DNA from 4 places in the Desulfitobacterium elongatum genome. Region 1 is predicted to be linked to each of the others. Evidence: riboswitches for the same ligand, from Rfam matches in the RefSeq annotation. Region 1 holds a riboswitch; each other region holds the start of a gene.
The links. A riboswitch is a leader RNA that binds a small molecule or an ion and turns the genes downstream of it on or off. The one in region 1 is predicted to bind S-adenosylmethionine.
Positions count from the first base shown of each region.

Region 1 (3,429 bases):
TCACGTTCCCAAAGGTCATGCCAAAGACTATGGCACTGGGGCAGCCCTGCATCGTCGAAGTCCGTGTTGGCCTTGAACCCGAATTCGAGCTGAAACAGTTTGAAGGGTTGGAGGCCACTTATACACCGGTTATTGTCACTGAAGACGACATGGCACAGCAGTTGGCCGGCCTGCGCAAGCAGCATGGTGCTGAAAACGATGACGCAAAACTGCTCGAAAAGCTCCCCTTTAATTCCATCGAAGCGCTAACAGAAGAGATTCGTAGCTCTTTCAAGGCGATGGCCCAAGAAAAAACGCATATCCACAAAAAAGAAGCCGTGATGAAACAACTCCTAGAAGCAAATCCCTTTACCCTTCAAGAAGAGATCATAGAGCAGCAGATCATGATCGAGATTAATCAGATCCGCATGCAGATGGGACCGCAAGTCATGGAAAACTACATGAAATCTTCTGGCCGCACAATGGACGATCTCAGAAAAGAAGTCCGCCCCCAGGCTGAAACAACGGTTAAAAAGAACCTGCTTCTCAATGCCATCGCCGAAAAGATTTCACCCGAAGTCACCGAAGAAGACATTAAAGAAGCCATCTCCAAACAACAGGGTTCTTTCATGGGACTCACTGCTGATTATGAAACACGCCGCAAGAGTATTGAGGGGATACCTGGGGCCTTAGATCAGATTAAGCATTCCATACGACTAGAAAAGGTTGCCGACTATATTGTTACCAAAGCTATCCTTTACGAAAATAAACCCACGAATATTATGAACGAACTTCCCGAGTATTTGAAATAAATCTTATAACTTAATAGGCAAACTAAAGTTTACCTCACAAGTAGTAAGGACAGCCGGATTCTGGCTGTCCATTGATTTTATCGATTACAATAAAGCTTCAAAATCATGGATCACTTGATAGATGGGGGTACTTACAGCACCTATGAAGGGATCACGGTCTGCCGCATCGTGTAATAATCGGGTATTAAAACCTTGTTGTTTCATTATAATTCTCTCGTTTTAAAGATTGCTCTAAGTCGATAATTAAATCTTCAACCCCCTCAATTCCAACCGATAAGCGCAGGAGGCGGTCATCCACCCCAAGTCGCTCGCGGACTTCCTGTGGAATATCTGCATGAGTTTGGGTGGACGGGTAAGTGATTAAGGATTCAACACCGCCAAGACTTTCGGCATAGGAAATAATCTGGAGGGATTTCAGAACCTGCGGAATTAAGGTGGCATCTGTCACTCGAAAAGAAAGCATGGCGCCAAACCCGGAGGCTTGCGCCAACTGAGTACAGTATCCAGGGTGGGTCTCGAGACCGGGGTAGTATACGTCTGTTACAGAGGGATGATTAACTAACCATTGGGCAATTTGCTTGGCGTTTTCCTCTTGAGCCTTCATGCGCAGTGCTAAAGTTTTTAGGCCTCTGATCATTAACCAAGAATCTTGGGGACCCAGTATAGCTCCTAGAGAATTTTGCAATCTCGCAAAGCGTGTGGTTAATTCCTCGCCTTTTACGACCACAAGGCCAGCAATGATGTCATTATGTCCTCCCAAATACTTCGTGCCACTGTGGATTACAATATCTGCGCCTAAGTTAAGTGGTTTTTGAAAAAACGGGGTAAGAAACGTGTTGTCCACAATATTCAAGAGTCCGTGTGAATGGGCCAGGGAAGCAATTCCATAAAGATCTGCAATCTTCATTAAGGGGTTCGTCGGAGTTTCAGAAAAAATGGCTTTTGTGTTCGGGAGAATTTGCCTTTCAATCTCTTCAAGGTTGCTGGTATCGACAAAGCTCACCTGTAGTCCGAAGCGGTTGAATACTTCGTTCAGGATGCGATAGGTTCCGCCATAAAGATCCTCTGTGACGATGAGATGATCCCCTTGGGAAAATAAGCTTAGAATGGTGGTTATGGCTCCCATGCCCGAGGAAAAAGCATAACCTTTTGTTCCTTCTTCTAAGCGAGCAATGGCATCTTCAAGCACTTGACGTGTTGGGTTGGCGGTACGGGAATAGTCAAACCCAGTACTTTCACCTAAACCTGGATGAGCAAAGGTTGATGAATTGTAGATTGGAAAGCTGATCGCCCCCTTGGGGTCTATACGATTTCCGATTTGTGCAAGTTCAGTTAAAATGTTCAATTCTATTTCCTCCTTGATAAGCTTGAAGATATAAAAACAAACCTCTCTTCAGACAGAAAAGAGGTTTGTTTTCTCTCATCTGTTAGGATTGTCATCCTACAGGAATTAGCACCATGCTTTAATCGCTGGTTGCCGAGCATCATCGGGCCAGTCCCTCCGCCACTCTGGATAAGAGCAGATATTCAGTTCAATATTTTTTCGTGTTGAGAAATGCGAGGAAAAACTCGCTTCTGATTAATTTAACCTTAGTGAAACTTCCCAAGAAAATGAAAACGACCTCAAAAAGAGGTCGTGGTTTTACTTCACGTCCTCTTATCTTCGAACAAGGTTCTCTGGAATTAGCACCTCGCATAATGCAGGTTGCCGGGCTTCATCGGGCCAGTCCCTCCGCCACTCTTGATAAGAGTTGTCAGATATTTAATTGTTGGAATCAACCAGATATCAAAATCTTATCGTATATGATAATCTAATGAGTAAGTATTTGCAACAGATATAATCGGGCATATACGGTTGTTTGAGATAAATATAATTGAATATCTTTGTTTTTCTTGATAGGATTATATAGGAGGATTAATTTCCAAGTTGTGGTTTATAGAGATCAGATAATCATATACAATTACAGAAGATCCACAAGTGCAGATGCCTTGAAAGGATTCAGTAAATAATCTATAATCCAAGTATTAAGATTGGAATAGTCGGAGGACATTTCGATACATTCGGAGGGGTTAAGTATGGAATCTAAACTGAATCATTTAAAACAAATCATACGTGAAATGGAATCGGTCATCGTAGCTTTTTCTGGCGGAGTTGACAGCACCTTTCTTTTAAAGGTTGCACATGAAGTCTTAGGTGAAAGATGCCTCGCTATTATTGGCTCATCTGAAACTATGCCTACATCAGACTACACTACCGCTATGAATCAGGTTAAGGTCATCGGGGCTAAACATCAAGTCATAAAGACTGAGGAATTAGCGAAGGCGGAGTTTGTTTCTAATCCCAAAAATCGCTGTTTTCATTGCAAAAACGAATTGTTTTCAAAGCTTCTAAGTATCGCTCGAGAAAAGGAGATTCAATGGGTAGTCGATGGAAGTAATGCGGATGATTTAAAAGATTATCGACCGGGAATGCAGGCTGCTAGAGCATTGGGTGTCCGAAGTCCGTTACAGGAAGCGGGCTTAAGTAAAGATGAAATTCGTCTGCTTTCAAAGGAAATGGGGCTCTCAACATGGGACAAACCCTCAAGTCCCTGCCTCTCCTCACGTTTCCCTTATGGCGAGGAAATAACAATCGAAA
Region 1 is NZ_AP038772.1:3,692,834-3,696,262, reverse strand. Features, by position in the region: gene ACZ42W_RS17500 (trigger factor) at 1-791, shown strand, start outside; gene ACZ42W_RS17495 (PLP-dependent transferase) at 976-2,142, opposite strand; SAM riboswitch class I at 2,209-2,311, opposite strand; SAM riboswitch class I at 2,446-2,542, opposite strand; gene larE (ATP-dependent sacrificial sulfur transferase LarE) at 2,868-3,429, shown strand, end outside.

Region 2 (3,429 bases), 1.4 Mb from region 1:
TTGCTACTGTAAAGACAATCACTAATAGTGCTGTTTTCCAATCCTTCATCTCTGCTTTTAAAGCATCAAAATAAGATGTCATAATATAATTCCTCCCAATATAGTGTACTGAAAATAAGAAAACCCAAATTAAAAGACAAATTATAAGAGCACTTGACTAAGATAATGGGCCCTCAAATATCCCTCCTTTAAAATTTTAACATCTAGTTGTCTCATTATTTAATAACAGGACGTTGAGACAACATTTCGATAACATTATTTTTCATTGCAATAAGCATGCCAACACGAAAGCCCGATAAATACGCGCTTATTATATCGAAATTTGTAAACTAGTTAACGTTAGAATGTTAACTCGTTGTAAACCAGTTAACATAAGGCCGGGATTTATGTTAACACCTTAAAAAGCGTTAACTATTTTAACGTTTAGCAAAATCATATTATATTTACTCTCTTATTCCTCTTCCAAAATGTTTAAAGCCAGTATCACTCTTAAAAGAGAGTTACTGGCTCATAGTTTTCCTCAGTATTATTTACTTCCCCGCTTCTAGGTTTCCCTCTAGACCTATTTCAGCCGCGACGTTCTGCATGCCTTTGATGGTTTGCTCGATAACATAATCCAAGTCCATCTTTAGCCTTTCTGCACCGTCTTCTATGACTTCACGGCTGACTCCCTCAGCGAAGCTCTTCTGCTTCCATTTCTTTTTTACGGATTTTACAGTTAAGTCAAAAAGGCTTTTACTGGGTCTAAGAAGTGCCGTGGCAGAAATAAGACCTGTCAGTTCGTCAATGGTATAAAGCACCTTTTCAACATTTTCGATGGGTTCCACTTCGTTGACAAGTTTGTAACCATGGCTTTCTATGGCCCGAATATACTCTTCAGGTAAATGCCTTGGCTCGAGTATTTCCCTCGTTTTGTGACAATGCTGTTCAGGGTACATCTCAAAATCGATATCATGTAATAGTCCAATGATGCCCCATTTTTCAGTATCTTCATTATAGAGGGAGGCAAATTGGCGCATGACAGCTTCCACTGTTATGGCATGTCTTAAAAGAGTCTCACTCTTGACATATTCGCTTAGAAGTTGCCATGCGGCTTCCCGATCGTGTTCATAATCTGGCATTGAAATTCCTTCTTTCTCAATCTATTTTTAATCCTTTGAAATTTGATTGCTCTGGCTAAGATCACATTCCTCAATTTCGTGTTTTTATTTAATCAAGTTCATTAAGATTATAGGGAGTTTCCTGATAGACATAGTAATTGAGCCAGTTTGCAAAGAGCAAATTGGAGTGACTCCTCCACTTAACGATCGGTGGTTGTTTCGGATCATCCCCCGGATAATAGTTTTGAGGGATGTTGATAGGAAGACCTCCTGCTATATCTCGGTCGTACTCAGATTTCAAGGTCAGGGGATCATATTCTGAATGGCCTGTCACAAAAATTTGCCGACCACCTTTTGTGCCCACTATATAGACGCCAGACCCCTCGGATTCAGAGAGAATCTCTAGCTCAGCAACCTTTTCGATATCTTCCCTTCTTACTTCCGTATGCCTGGAATGGGGGACATAGAAAATATCGTCAAACCCTCTGAAGAGCCTAACATTCTTTCTGTTAATGGTATGGGGAAAAACGCCAAACATCTTGGCAGGAAGTGAATACTTTGGAACACTAAATTGATGGTACAATCCAGCTTGTGCTCCCCAGCAGATGTACAGGGTCGAATAAACATGATGTTGGCTCCAGTCCATGATCTTCACTAACTCCGGCCAGAAATCAACCTCTTCAAAATCCATCTGCTCGATTGGCGCTCCAGTGACAATCATTCCGTCAAATTTCTTATCCTTAATGTTCTCAAAGGTATCATAGAATTTGACCAGATATTCTTCTGGAGTATTCTTGGAACGATGCGTTTCGGGATAAAGTAAGGTGATATCGACTTGTAACGGTGAATTGCTTAGAAGCCTCAATATTTGTGTTTCCGTGATAATTTTATTGGGCATGAGATTGAGAATCAGGATACTCAGTGGTCTAATATCCTGATGTGAAGCCCTTCCCTCATTCATGACAAAAATATCTTCATTATTTAATATTTCAGCAGCTGGTAAACCATCGGGTATGTTGATAGGCAAAGTGACTCTCCCCTTTCAAAACAAAAATCCTCATTCATACGAAAGAGGATTAATTTACACCATTTCCTCTCTCATCTATCAATGTATCCATTGCAGGAATTGGCACCGTTGTATTTTAAAAATACCGGTTGCCGGGTTTCATCGGGCCAGCCCCTCCACCACTCTTGATAAGAAGTTGATTCTATTCAATTATCGATATTAAAGAAAATAGCCATTGCTACTATATTATTACATTCTTTCATTTAAGTCAATCTGTCCTATAACAAAAGCAAAAACCGGACTCTTGACCCTTTCCCCTATCATTCGTTTGTGGCAACTGTTCGCTATGAAACAAATAAATCTCTACATATTATTACAGCACTTGGGACATCTATCTAAGACAAGGCATATTATGTACTATCTAACGAAGGGAGGTTGAAAGTATGGCAGTGGGGTTAGATGGAGTTATGCGTCATGGTGAGAAATTAGAAGGTATCGCAATCGTAGTTGTAATCATTCTTCTGCTTATTGCGATGGGAATTGCATTCTAAAAGAGTTCTAATCTGATGTGAGAGGAGGAGATCAATTTGTACGGCATGGGTTATGGTGGCGGATGTTGCAACCCAATTGTTATGGGCGGAGGTCAATGTGTTGGCGCAGCTATTATTGCCATTGCTATTTTGATCCTTATCGCCCTCGGCGTAATCTTCTAAATTAAGGATGCTTGGGCATCAATCTGAATAAGAGAAAGGAGATTGAGGTATGTTTGGTTTTAGGCGTTTTGGATTCTTTCCGTTTTTTTTCCCGTTTTTTCCCTTCTTTTTCCCATTTTTCTTCTTTGGTCACCGTCGGAGATTCTAACAACGAAAGGCCGGATATCCCGGCCTTTTTCTTTGCTATAACTCCTTTATATACGCAGTGCTGCCAAGTCAAACTTTGGTACGATTCCCTCTTGCATGGCCCGACTCAAGAGTGCAGTAATAGCCTCATATCCTTTTTCGCCTAAATCCTCGGAATACTCATTCACGTAAAGATTGATATGAGCGTTTGCCACTTCACTGGACAACTCTTGGGCGTGTTGTAGCACGTACTCCCGGGACTCCTGCGGATGGGCCCACGCATATTTAACTGATGCTCTGATCCATCCGGAGATAGCATCCAAATCCAAGGACCGACGAGCAATAATCGCTCCCAGTGGAATCGGTAAACCGGCATCTGACTCCCACCAGCTCCCTAAATCAGCCAAGAGCTTTAGACCATACTCAGGGTATGTAAAGCGTGCCTCATGAATGACTAGTCCTGCGTCAATTGCCCCATCGCGTA
Region 2 is NZ_AP038772.1:324,364-327,792, reverse strand. Features, by position in the region: gene ACZ42W_RS01510 (DoxX family protein) at 1-82, opposite strand, end outside; gene ACZ42W_RS01505 (HDIG domain-containing metalloprotein) at 531-1,121, opposite strand; gene metA (homoserine O-acetyltransferase MetA) at 1,210-2,127, opposite strand; SAM riboswitch class I at 2,196-2,301, opposite strand; gene ACZ42W_RS01495 (hypothetical protein) at 2,694-2,819, shown strand; gene ACZ42W_RS01490 (1,4-dihydroxy-6-naphthoate synthase) at 3,014-3,429, opposite strand, start outside.
Region 2: it holds a riboswitch for S-adenosylmethionine, as region 1 does, so the genes downstream of both, metA (homoserine O-acetyltransferase MetA) here and ACZ42W_RS17495 (PLP-dependent transferase) in region 1, are expected to answer to the same signal.

Region 3 (3,429 bases), 200 kb from region 1:
TTCGGTTTCAGGGATGGACGCATACCGCTGAAGCTTCTCCGCATTCACGAGGGCATAATCCAAGCCTGCCTTTGTCGCATGATACAAAAAGACGGCATTCAAGACTTCCCTCCCGGCTGCTGGTAAGCCAAAGGAAACATTGCTAACTCCTAGAATAGTTTTGCACTCAGGGAACTCCTGCTTAATGAGCCGAATTCCTTCAATCGTCTCTTTAGCCGAACCCAGGTAGGTTTCGTCTCCTGTCGCAACAGGGAAGGTAAGTGTGTCAAAAATGATATCTTGTGTTGAGGCACCATATTCGGTCATCAATCCATAAACCCTTTTGGCAATCTCTAGCTTTCTTTCTCGGGTTAGGGCCATCCCTTTTTCATCAATCGTCCCGACAACGATAGCAGCCCCGTATCTTTTCAGAAGAGGAATAACTTCCTCGAATCGCGTTAACCCATCCTCCAGGTTAATGGAGTTAATCAGCGTTTTTCCTTGTGAGAATTTAAGTCCTAGTTCCATGACCTTCGGGTCTGTTGAGTCAATCATGAGAGGAGCCTTAACCTTTTTTACAACATAGGGTAAAAACTCGCACATATCTGTGTATTCGTCTCGATCCGGGTTCGCCAAACAAACATCGATGACTTGGGCTCCTTTCTTGGCTTGTGCTCGAGCAATCTCAGAAGCTTCATCATAGCGACCTTCCGCAATCAGATCTCGAAACTTCTTCGAACCAATGACGTTTGTCCGTTCACCCACGATAAGCGGACGATTCTCCTCTTCGACATAGACGGGTTCAAGCCCAGATACAGCACTCACCGTCCGCTGTGAAAGTGGACGAGGAGCATAATCCTTAAGCACCGCAGCCATGGCCCGGACATGTTCGGGGGTCGTTCCACAGCAACCTCCAGCCACATTGAGCCAGCCGCGCTCCGCGAAGCCAGCCATTTTCCGAGCAAGCCCTTCCGGTTCTTCATGATAATGCCCATCTTCATCCGGCAACCCGGCGTTAGGATAGCAGCTTACCCCACAGCTTGCTAATTGAGAAAGCGAACGGATGTGGTCACGCATAAATTCTGCTCCAGTTGCGCAATTAAGACCCACAGTAATCGGATCCAGATGTTCAATAGAAATATAGAAGGCTTCAATATTTTGTCCTGCAAGAGTCGTCCCCATAGGTTCGATCGTTCCCGAAATCATAATCGGAATTTTATGACCCAAGTCAGAAAAAGCCTTTTGAATTCCAACTCCGGCCGCTTTTACATTAAGTGTATCCTGGGCCGTCTCGACAATGAGGACATCCACTCCACCCTCAATCAAGGCTTTCGCCTGACGGCAATAGGCCTCACTTAAACCATCAAACGTTACTCCAGCGGTCAAGGATAGGCTCTTCGTCGTTGGACCCATAGAACCAGCGACAAAGCGTGGCTTTTCCGACGTCGAATAGGAATCAGCTACTTCTCTAGCTAGTTTTGCAGCAACTCGATTAAGTTCACTATCTTTTTCTTCCAAGGCATAATCCGCGAGAACCACGGTCGTTGCCCCGAACGTATTTGTCTCGATAATATCCGCGCCCGCTTCGAGGTACTCTTCATGGATTGAGCGGATGAGCTCAGGGCGGTTAAGATTCAAGATTTCATTACAGCCTTCGTATTCATCTCCCCCGAAATCCTTCGCGGTTAGGTTCGCTCTCTGAAGCATGGTTCCCATCGCTCCATCGAGAATGAGTATTCTCTTTTCTAGTTCCTTTTCAAATAAAGATTTCATCTCATTCTTCCTCTCCATATACAAACTTGCAAAGTGCAGCTAAGCACTGTAGATAATATGTAGAATTGCAAAAGCCTCTTCCACAACAGAAGAGGCTCACAAAATCGTTTGTAATCCTCTTATCTGCCAGAAGTAACCTTCTGCAGGAATTAGCACCATACTTAAATTCTCTCAATTTAAAAGAATTTATGCTGGTTGCCGGGTTTCATCGGGCCAGTCCCTCCACCACTCCGGATAAGAGTTTTATTGAGTTAGTATCTCGAATAAAAAGTTAAACTCATAATAACAGTTCCAAAACAGTCTGTCAATAGTACAATTCTGTACTATATCACTTCTCCGACTGGGCACACCCTCCTGCTCCTTGATTCCACTCAGAGTTATCACAAGGAAATCCAGTGTTCCCAATGTGACATTCCCGAATCGGTGAAAAATCAACTATGAAATCAAAGGGGATAAGTTGCTTACCTTGTAAACTTGATACAACGACATAAAAAGAGACCGACATGGTCTCCCTTCTAATTTCCCTTTAAAATTGCACACTTACCTTTGTCCCTTTCGGGCTTGAACGAATATCAAGGGTTGCTTTATGCCTTGCAGCAATACTATAACAAATGGCCAGGCCCAAACCCGTCCCATTATCCTTTGTTGTAAAAAACGGAGTTCCAATTTTCTCTCTAATCTCACTAGGGATACCACACCCTTGGTCTTCGACCATCAGAACAACTCTTCCATGCTTTAAATAGGTAGAAATCGTAAGGACTCCATCGGCCGACATGGCTTCTAAGCCATTACGAGTAAGATTCAAAATAAGCTGGCGAAGTTCTTTCTCATCTACGTAAGAATCCGGGATATTTCCTAGCCTGATATTTACACGTTTATCTTCCATATTTGCGTGTGCATAAATGAGTGGGTAAAGAACATTGATAATCGTGTTAATATTAACTACCTTGAAATCTACGATGCGATCTCGGCTAAGTGACAAGAATTCAGAAATGATTTGATTCGCCCGATCCAGCTCCTCTATCATGAGTTGGAAGGTTTCTCTATACATAAAATTCTCCGCTTTGGCTGAAAAAACCTGCAGATACCCTCGAACTGTCGTCATAGGGTTTCGTATCTCATGTCCTATTCCCGCTGCCATTTCGCCAATTAAATTAAGCCTTTCGAGTCGTGCCATCTCCCGCTCTATATGTTTCTTCTCAGTTATATCTTGGACGACCATGAGAAAACAGGTCTGTGTTTCTATTTGAACCGCTTCTGCAGAAAGAAGTCCAATCCTCTCTTTTCCAGATTTTGTGGTCATTCTTATATCCCAATTAAGAACTACGCCATTTTCTCTCAAGCACTTTTGAATCTTTTCTTGATCCGCTTCGTCTATTAAAGATGTAAAATCTAATAATCGCGTATCTAAAATTTCACTTCGTTCATACCCTAAGGTCTCTGTGAAGGCGTCATTAACATCAAGAACAAGCATCTCTTCCAGTGATAAGATCAACATAAGAGTAGGGCTCGCCTTAAATGCTTTGACAAATAGCTCCTCAGACGATTGACGAGCGTACTCCGATTTTTTACGTTCTAGAGCACTAAAAATGACTTCCCCGACCACTTTCAGAAGTCGCAGATCCTCCTCAGAAAAGCTTTTGTTAAGCCTGCGATTAGAAACTCCAATAAAACCAA
Region 3 is NZ_AP038772.1:3,889,636-3,893,064, forward strand. Features, by position in the region: gene metH (methionine synthase) at 1-1,752, opposite strand, end outside; SAM riboswitch class I at 1,869-1,993, opposite strand; gene ACZ42W_RS18440 (hypothetical protein) at 2,081-2,257, opposite strand; gene ACZ42W_RS18445 (PAS domain S-box protein) at 2,279-3,429, opposite strand, start outside.
Region 3: it holds a riboswitch for S-adenosylmethionine, as region 1 does, so the genes downstream of both, metH (methionine synthase) here and ACZ42W_RS17495 (PLP-dependent transferase) in region 1, are expected to answer to the same signal.

Region 4 (3,429 bases), 740 kb from region 1:
TCTTTTATCTACAACTTTGGCAATAAAATCACCAGCAAATTGGATAAGCTGAACTAAAATAACTAAAATCAAAACGGTTGAAATCATGATAGTGTTGTCATAGCGATAATAGCCGAAGCGAATGGCCAAATCACCTATTCCGCCACCGCCAACTGTACCGGCCATGGCCGAAAAACCAATCAAACTAATGAGTGTTAAGGTAACACCAGAAATAATTCCGGATCTAGCTTCGAGGAGCAGCACTTCCTTGATGATCATCCAGGGAGTTGCACCAGCGGCTATCGCAGCCTCAATGACTCCTTTATCAATCTCACGTAAAGCCGTTTCCACGATACGTGCAAAAAATGGAATTGCAGCAACAGAAAGGGAAACACTTGCTGCAGTAGGGCCGATGGTCGTACCCACTAGAAAGTCTGTCAAGGGAATGAGTGCGACAAGTAAAATGATGAACGGAATCGATCGTACCAAATTAACGACAAATCCTAAAACATTTTGAAGCACCCGATTTTCCAAGAACAAGCCTTTGTCAGTGATATATAAGAAGATTCCGATGGGCAAGCCAATTAAAATCGCGACAACCAAGGAGATGGAAATCATATAGATGGTTTGAATAAACGCTGAATTGATTTCAGGGATAAGTTCTACAAAATGATTAAATTCAAAGCCCATTTTGTAACACCTCCACTTGTACTGCCCTGCTTTCGATATACTGTAGGGCCTTTGCGATTTCTTCCTTTTGCCCGTTTAGTTCCATAATAAAGATGCCAAGCGGCAATTCTTGAATATATTCAATGGAACCATGGAGGAAATTACCGTGAACGTTAAATTTCTGGAGCGTATCGGAAATGACACCCTCTCCAGCGACCTCTCCCTTGAAGGTCACCTTGATAATTGGTCCTTTGCAGCTCTCTAAGATAACCTCTGGGATTTCGAAGGAAACAACACTCGCTATGAATTCTTTGGTGAGTTCGGCTTTCGGGTTTGCAAATATATCATAGACAGAGCCTTCTTCGATAACTTTTCCGTCTTGCATGATTGCCATTCGGTCGCAAATTTCCTTCACAACGTTCATTTCATGAGTGATCAAAACAATCGTTATATTAAGCTCTGTATTAATCTTTTTTAATAAATTTAGGATTGATTTTGTCGTCGTCGGGTCTAGGGCTGAAGTGGCTTCATCACATAAAAGTACAGTGGGATTATTAGCAAGGGCACGAGCGATACCTACCCTTTGTTTTTGTCCTCCGCTCAGCTGTGAAGGATAGACATCTCTTTTGTCGGCTAGACCGACCATTTCGAGGAGTTCTTCAACTCTCTCTTTAATTTTCACTGTCGGTACTTTAGCAGCTTTAAGGGAAAATGCTACGTTCTCAAACACCGTTTTTTGACTGATCAAATAGAAATGCTGAAAAATCATCCCTATTTTTAAGCGTGCACGGCGTAGGTCTTCACTGTTTAAGGAAGTAAGATCCTTCCCGTTAACGAAAATGCTCCCTGAGGTTGGCCTTTCTAACAGGTTAATACAGCGAATCAATGAACTTTTTCCAGCGCCTGAGTAACCAACGATTCCAAAAACTTCACCTTCTTGAACAGTCAAGGACACATTATCGACTCCCTTTACTGTTCCATTCTTTGTATCATAAACCTTTGAGAGATTACGAATTTCAATCATATCATTCCCTCCTTTTTATCAGTAGTTTAAAAAATGTCCCTTTCAAACTGAAAGGGACATCGAAAATATCTCTGTTTCGACTTATCTTTCAGAATGTTAGTCATTCTGCAGGATTTAGCACCTTCCCAAATAGGGGGTTGCCGGACGTCATAGGGCCAGTCCCTCGGTCACTCTGAATAAGGATAACTCTATATTTAGTTGTAAAATAATACTAAGTATTCCTATACGACTATTTACACTTAGCTATTGATTGGATTTATACTATTACATAACAGAAGTAATGTCAATAGATTTCTTTAAAATAGATATCTTCCAAGTGATACCTTGCAGAGAGGAAGGGGAACACGTAATAAGGGGACGGGACATCGTTTCATGTTGTGGCCCGTCTAAAGATGCAAAACTTTTTTGTCAAATTAGCTCATAATGTCCGTAATGCGAAGACGGGTACGCCGCAGGCAGAGGTGATTCAAACGGTTTGATGAGCTGGATATAGATGGACTCAGGCGTCTTCTTCAGAGCGGATGTCGGGAGTCTGGCTGATCTCAAAACTAAAGTTTCTCTACAAAAACCGGAGGTTCCAATTATGGAAGCTCCGGTTTTTGTTCTAATATGACCCAAGTTTAGCGAGGATATATGCGGTGTTTAATATGTATTTCCCCTGCGTTGTAAAGTAATCAATATTTGTCAAGTCTGCTATCTTTTGAAGACGATAACGTAATGTGCTGGGATGAATATGCAGATCAGCAGCAGCTTTTTCCAATGTACCAATGGTAAGACACTTTTCCAAGGTAAGAAAAAGCTCTGTTTGATACTTTTTATCATAATTTTCTAGAGGAAGAATTACATTTCGCTTTAAGAATGTATGCTCATCGGTATTGAGCATGTGGGAAGCCATACGTATTTCGAGGTAATCTCTATAAACGTGAATGGATTGATCAGGAAAAAATGCTTTTCCAAACCGAATCGCTTGCTTTGCCGCCTCGTAACAATGAGGGATTCCGGTTAAATCGGTTTCAATCATACTACACCCAATATACATATGGTTTTTTATTTCGGAGAGTTCAGACAAATTATCCAATACACTTCTCATGGTGTCTTCCCTCATATGACACGATGTGCTTGGAAAAGAAACAAAAGCCATATATCCATCTGCAACTGAATGAACCAAGCTTTTTGGGAAAAGAGCTTGTATATAACGAGAGATTGATTGCAGCCTTGAACGGAAAATATACGGGCTTTCCTGCTTTATTTTCGACTTAGAGGTCAAAACCAGAACATAGTAGTTTGTGTTTGGAATAACCCCTAGAAGTTGTAGTCGATCACGAACAATATCTTCATCAGAATGATGGAACAGAAGCTCATCAATGATAGCGGTGGTCATGCGCTGTTCAGTTTCTAAGACAAGCTGCTTTTCGAGCAACTTGATGGATATAAATGAAACCATCTGTTGGATAAACAACAATTCGCGTTCGTTGATTTGTGCGTCTTTTTGCAAGAGGAAATAACCTATGATGTTGTTATGAGCTAGGCATGGAAATACAAAATAATTTTTAATTGATATATAAGCTAAGCCGTTACGAACCAACTTCTTTTTATTGATTATTTCTTCTCCCAGAATTAAGGCTTTTATATCTTCTAAAGGTTCGGTATTCGTTTCGGGATACTGCGCCAGTATTTCCCAACAGGCAGATAGACAAGCACAGTTGCCTTCTAAATGTTTTCCAATGATCTTGATGAAATAGTCAAGCTTTTCGCCG
Region 4 is NZ_AP038772.1:4,434,403-4,437,831, reverse strand. Features, by position in the region: gene ACZ42W_RS20865 (methionine ABC transporter permease) at 1-669, opposite strand, end outside; gene ACZ42W_RS20860 (methionine ABC transporter ATP-binding protein) at 659-1,672, opposite strand; SAM riboswitch class I at 1,751-1,855, opposite strand; gene ACZ42W_RS20855 (PucR family transcriptional regulator) at 2,277-3,429, opposite strand, start outside.
Region 4: it holds a riboswitch for S-adenosylmethionine, as region 1 does, so the genes downstream of both, ACZ42W_RS20860 (methionine ABC transporter ATP-binding protein) here and ACZ42W_RS17495 (PLP-dependent transferase) in region 1, are expected to answer to the same signal.